Regions from separate parts of the Streptomyces sp. NPDC005533 genome, predicted to be linked through region 1. Evidence: riboswitches for the same ligand, from Rfam matches in the RefSeq annotation. Region 1 holds a riboswitch; the other holds the start of a gene.
What was found. A riboswitch is a leader RNA that binds a small molecule or an ion and turns the genes downstream of it on or off. The one in region 1 is predicted to bind thiamine pyrophosphate.
Positions count from the first base shown of each region.

Region 2: linked by a shared signal. The riboswitch ahead of ACFYP3_RS01625 (thiamine ABC transporter substrate binding subunit) and the one ahead of thiC (phosphomethylpyrimidine synthase ThiC) in region 1 are both predicted to bind thiamine pyrophosphate.

Region 1 is NZ_JBIAJH010000012.1:162,980-166,146, reverse strand. It holds gene thiC (phosphomethylpyrimidine synthase ThiC) at 1-1,581, opposite strand, end outside; TPP riboswitch at 1,575-1,720, opposite strand; gene ACFYP3_RS15130 (YibE/F family protein) at 1,793-3,167, shown strand, end outside.
Region 2 is NZ_JBIAJH010000001.1:352,177-355,343, forward strand. It holds gene ACFYP3_RS01615 (phosphatidate cytidylyltransferase) at 1-519, shown strand, start outside; gene rlmN (23S rRNA (adenine(2503)-C(2))-methyltransferase RlmN) at 648-1,760, shown strand; TPP riboswitch at 1,819-1,928, shown strand; gene ACFYP3_RS01625 (thiamine ABC transporter substrate binding subunit) at 2,014-3,105, shown strand.

The DNA of each region.
Region 1 (3,167 bases):
GTGGAACTCACGGGCCGTGTCCGGGTCGAGGGCCAGGTTGAACTGGTCCTCCCAGCGGAACTCGAACCGCGCGTCCGACAGCGCGTCGTCCCACTCCTGGGCGCCGGGGTGCCCCTTGGCCAGGTCGGCGGCGTGCGCCGCGATCTTGTACGTGATGACGCCGGTCTTCACGTCGTCGCGGTTGGGCAGGCCCAAGTGCTCCTTGGGCGTGACGTAGCAGAGCATCGCGGTGCCCCACCAGGCGATCATCGCGGCGCCGATGCCCGAGGTGATGTGGTCGTAGGCGGGCGCGACGTCCGTGGTGAGCGGGCCGAGCGTGTAGAACGGCGCCTCCTCGCAGATCTCCTGCTGGAGGTCGATGTTCTCCTTGATCTTGTGCATCGGGACGTGGCCCGGCCCCTCGATCATCGTCTGCACGTTGTGGCGCTTGGCGATCGTGTTGAGCTCGCCCAGCGTCTTCAGCTCCGCGAACTGCGCCGCGTCGTTGGCGTCCGCGATGGAGCCGGGGCGCAGGCCGTCACCCAGCGAGTACGTGACGTCGTACGTCGCGAGGATGTCGCAGAGCTCCTCGAAGTTCGTGTAGAGGAAGTTCTCCTTGTGGTGCGCGAGGCACCACGCGGCCATGATCGAGCCACCGCGCGAGACGATGCCGGTCTTGCGGCGGGCGGTCAGCGGCACGTAGGGCAGCAGCACGCCGGCGTGGACCGTCATGTAGTCGACGCCCTGCTCGGCCTGCTCGATGACCGTGTCCTTGTAGATCTCCCAGGTCAGCTCCTCGGCCCGGCCGTCGACCTTCTCCAGCGCCTGGTAGAGCGGCACGGTGCCGATCGGGACGGGGGAGTTGCGCAGCACCCACTCGCGGGTGGTGTGGATGTTGCGGCCCGTCGAGAGGTCCATGACCGTGTCGGCGCCCCACTTGGTCGCCCAGGTCATCTTGTCGACCTCCTCCTCGATGGAGGAGGTGACCGCGGAGTTGCCGATGTTGGCGTTGACCTTCACCAGGAAGCGCTTGCCGATGATCATCGGCTCGATCTCCGGGTGGTTCACGTTCGCGGGAAGCACCGCGCGACCTGCGGCGATCTCCTCGCGGACGACCTCGGGGGAGACGTTCTCGCGGATCGCGACGTACTCCATCTCCGGGGTGATCTCGCCCCGGCGGGCGTACGCGAGCTGCGTGACGGCCTGGCCGTCACGGCCCCGGCGGGGCTGACGCGGGCGGCCCGGGAAGACCGCGTCGAGGTTCTTGAGGCCACCGCGGGGCGAGGTGTGCTTGATGCCGTCGTCCTCGGGGCGCACGGGACGGCCCGCGTACTCCTCGGTGTCGCCACGGCCGATGATCCAGTTCTCGCGCAGCGGGGCGAGGCCCCGGCGGACGTCGGTCTCGATCTGGGGGTCGGTGTACGGACCGGACGTGTCGTAGAGCGTCACGTCCTTGCCGTTGGTGAGGTGGACCTGGCGGACCGGCACCCGGATGTCGGGGCGGGAGCCCGCGACGTAGCCCTTGTGCCAGCCGGGCTGGCGCTCGGTCTGGCCGTCGGCGTCCTGGCCGACGGCAGGCGTGCGTGCGTCCTGAATGGTCATGAGACCTATCTCCCTACGCCGGCATTACCCGGTAACAGGTTCGGCGGTCGACGCAGCCTCCTCCCGCACGCATCCGTGATGCGCGTACGGTGATCAGCGTCCTCTCAGCCCGGTGCTCCGAGCTCCCGCGTTGTGCAAAGGTGCCCCCACGCTAGCGTCATCCATGGCGTGCTGAACAGTGGGCCCCCTCATCTCTTGCGATGATCTGCTGGTGACGCCCTCGCCGCAGCCCCCCACCGAGCCCACAGAGCCCCCTGGCCACATCGGCCACGAGCACCACGGCCCCGGGCACTCCGCCGAACACTCGTCCGGGCCGTCCGCCGGTCACCACGGTGGCCACTCCGCCGGCCACGGCGGTCATTCCCACGGACACGGACACGGCCACGGCCACGGCCCGGCGGCCCCCGTCTCGAAGCACCTGCGCAAGGTCATCGCGGCCGTGCTGATCCCCTTCGCCACCGCCGTCTTCATCGGCATGGTGGTGCTCTGGCCGGGCGGCGCCCCCGCCCACGAGCGCACGGGGGTGGGCTTCGACCGCCAGACGCAGCAGGGCAGGGTCGTCTCCCTCGAACACGTCGACTGCAAGTCCGTGAACGCCGCGCAGGTGCCGCCGACCGCCGACCCCTCCACGCCCGAGGGCCGCGAGGCGCAGGCCGCGCAGACCGGGGAGTGCAAGAAGGCCACCGTCGAGGTCGGCAGCGGTCCGGACAAGGGCCGCACCTTCGTGGAGATCGTCCAGCCGGGCGCGCCACGGCAGTTGACGGACGGCCAGGAGGTCGTCGTGGCGTACGCGCCGGACGCCCCCCGCGACCTGCAGTACTCCGTGATCGACGTGAACCGCAAGATCCCCCTGGCGGTGCTGGCCGGCATCTTCGCGGTCTCGGTCGTCCTCGTCGGGCGGATGCGCGGGCTGTTCGCCCTGATCGCGCTGATCGTCAGCTTCGGCGTGCTGACCCTCTTCATCCTCCCGGCGATCCTGCAGGGTTCGAACCCGCTCGTGGTCGCGGTGGTCGGGGCGAGCGCCATCATGCTGATCGCGCTCTACATGTGCCACGGCCTGACCGCCCGCACCTCGGTCGCCGTCCTCGGCACGCTCGTCTCGCTGCTGCTGATCGGTCTGCTGGGCTCGGTGTTCATCGACTGGGCGTCCCTCACCGGCAACACGGACGACAACACCGGGCTGATCCACGGGCTCTACCCGGACATCGACATGAGCGGTCTGCTGCTCGCGAGCGTGATCATCGGATCGCTGGGCGTGCTCGACGACGTGACGGTCACCCAGACCTCGGCGGTCTGGGAACTGCACGCGGCGGACCCCTCGATGGGGCCGCGCGGCCTGTACCGGGCGGCGATCAGGATCGGCCGCGACCACATCGCGTCGGTGGTCAACACGCTGGTGCTGGCCTACGCGGGTGCCGCGCTTCCGCTGCTGCTGCTGTTCTCGATCGCCAACAGCAGCATGGGCTCGGTGGCCAACAGCGAGCTGGTCGCGGTGGAGATCGTACGGACGCTCGTCGGCTCGATCGGACTGGTGGCCTCGGTCCCGGTGACGACGGCGCTGGCCTCGCTGGTGGTGGCCGCCGACC
Region 2 (3,167 bases), on a different contig from region 1:
ACCGAACCACCCGAGGACTACCTCAAGGACGTCACGGCGGGCGCCTTCGCGGCGTTTTACGTGCCCTTCCTGGCCACCTTCGTCGCGATGCTGCTCACCGCCGACGACGGCCCCCAGCGCGTGATCACCTTCCTGCTCCTGACCGTGGTCAGCGACACCGGGGCCTACGCGGTCGGCTGGCGCTTCGGGAAGACCAAGCTCGCGCCGCGCATCAGCCCCGGAAAGACCCGCGAGGGGCTCTTCGGCGCGGTGGCCTTCGCGATGGCGGCCGGCGCGCTGTGCATGGAGTTCCTGATCGACGGCGGCGTCTGGTGGCAGGGCCTCCTGCTCGGCCTCGCGGTCGCGGTCAGCGCCACCCTGGGCGACCTGGGCGAATCCATGATCAAGCGGGACCTGGGCATCAAGGACATGGGCACCCTCCTTCCGGGCCACGGCGGCATCATGGACCGGCTCGATTCGCTGCTGCCGACCGCCCCGGTGGTGTGGCTGCTGCTGGCGGCCTTCGTGGGTACGGGCTGAGCCCTCCTGCCGACGCCTTCGCGGACCCCGGCTGACCTGCGAAAAGGCGGTGTGACACGCCGGGCGGTTACTCTTGGAGGGCGCGCTGCTTCTGCGGCGCGCCTTTCGTCTTACAAGGAGTACCTGCCATGGCCCGCCCCGTTCCGGGAGAGCTCACCTTCGTCGCCCCTCGCGGGGCCAAGAAGCCGCCCCGGCACCTCGCCGACATGACCCCGGCCGAGCGCCGCGAGGCGGTCGCCGCGATCGGCGAGAAGCCGTTCCGGGCCAAGCAGCTCTCCCAGCACTACTTCGCGCGCTACGCCCACGACCCGGCCGAGTGGACCGACATCCCGGCGGCCTCGCGGGAGAAGCTCCAGCAGGAGCTGCTGCCGGACCTGATGAGCGTCATCCGGCACATCTCGTGCGACGACGACACCACCCGCAAGACCCTGTGGAAGCTGCACGACGGCACGCTCGTCGAGTCCGTGCTGATGCGCTACCCCGACCGGGTCACCATGTGCATCTCCTCGCAGGCCGGCTGCGGCATGAACTGCCCGTTCTGCGCCACCGGGCAGGCCGGCCTCGACCGCAACCTGTCCACCGCCGAGATCGTGCACCAGATCGTCGACGGCATGCGCGCGCTGCGCGACGGCGAGGTCCCCGGCGGCCCGGCACGGCTGTCGAACATCGTCTTCATGGGCATGGGCGAGCCGCTCGCCAACTACAACCGCGTGGTCGGCGCCATCCGCCGGCTCACCGACCCCGAGCCCGACGGCCTGGGCCTGTCGCAGCGCGGCATCACCGTCTCCACCGTCGGCCTGGTCCCGGCCATGCTGCGGTTCGCCGACGAGGGCTTCAAGTGCCGTCTCGCCGTCTCGCTGCACGCGCCCGACGACGAGCTGCGCGACACGCTGGTCCCGGTGAACACCCGCTGGAACGTCCGCGAGGTGCTCGGCGCGGCCTGGGAGTACGCGGAGAAGTCCGGCCGCCGGATCTCCATCGAGTACGCCCTGATCCGCAACATCAACGACCAGGCCTGGCGTGGCGACCTGCTGGGCAAGCTGCTCAAGGGCAAGCGCGTCCACGTCAACCTGATCCCGCTGAACCCCACGCCCGGCTCGAAGTGGACCGCCTCGCGGCCCGAGGACGAGAAGGCCTTCGTCGAGGCCATCGCCCGCCACGGCGTACCCGTGACCGTACGGGACACCCGCGGCCAGGAGATCGACGGCGCGTGCGGCCAGCTCGCGGCCTCGGAGCGCTAGGTTCCGGTCAGCGGAGGCCCTATTCGGCCACGGGGTACCCTGTGGCCGAACCAATTTCATATTCCGACAGGGGAGCGCCACAGCGCTGAGAGTGCGGTATCCGTCATCCGCAGACCCTCTGAACCTCGCCCCGGTCATTCGGGGTAGGAAGTTCGGTCACCACTCAAGCTGTTGCGCCCTGCCCGGCGTCCGCTCCCACAGAGCGCCGGGCAGGGCCGCGTCTTCTCCTGGACATCCCAGGAGGAATTCACCAGTGAGCACCACCAAGAAGATCGCGGGCGCCGCGCTCGCGGCCGCGCTGGGCGTGACCACGCTGAGCGCGTGCGGCGACTCCGGCGACTCCGGCGGCAAGTCCGCCGGCACGACCGACAAGACCGTCACGCTCGTCTCCCACGACTCCTTCAACGTGACCGACACGGTCCTGAAGGAGTTCGAGCAGCAGAGCGGCTACACCGTCAAGGTGCTCAAGTCCGGCGACGCCGGCGCCGCCCTGAACCAGGAGATCCTCACCAAGGGCTCCCCGCGCGGCGACGTGTTCTTCGGCGTGGACAACACCCTGCTCTCGCGCGCCCTCGACAACGGCATCTTCACGGCGTACGAGGCCAAGGGCCTGGACACGGTCAAGCCGGAGTACGTGCTCGACAAGGAGCACCGGGTCACCCCGATCGACTCCGGCGACATCTGCGTCAACTACGACAAGGCCTACTTCGCCGACAAGAAGATCGCCCCGCCGCAGACGCTGGACGACCTGGTCAAGCCCGAGTACAAGAACCTGCTGGTCACCGAGAACGCCGCGACCTCCTCGCCCGGCCTCGGCTTCCTGCTCGCCTCCGTCGGCAAGTACGGCGAGGACGGCTGGAAGGACTACTGGAGCAAGCTCAAGGCCAACGGCGTCGAGGTCGTCGACGGCTGGGAGCAGGCCTACAACGAGCGGTTCTCCGGCTCCGCGGGCGGCAAGAAGGCCAAGGGCGACCGCCCGCTGGTCGTCTCCTACGCCTCCAGCCCGCCGGTCGAGGTGCTGTACGGCGAGCCGCAGCCGGCCGAGGCCCCGACGGGCGTCGCCACCGGCACCTGCTTCCGCCAGGTCGAGTTCGCGGGCCTGCTCAAGGGAGCGAAGAACGAGGCGGGCGGCAAGGCCCTGCTGGACTTCCTGATCAGCAAGAAGTTCCAGGAGGACATGCCGCTCCAGATGTTCGTGAACCCGGTCACGAAGGACGCCGCCCTGCCGGAGCTGTTCACGAAGCACGGAGTGGTGGTCGAGAAGCCCGAGAGCGTGGCTCCCGAGACCATCGCCAAGAACCGTGAGCAGTGGGTCAAGGCATGGACCTCGCTCGTCGTGAAGTAGGCGGTGCCAAAGGGTCGGGCGCGGCGTCGGGGGGCGCCGCGCCGGGCCCCGGCCCCCGGGAG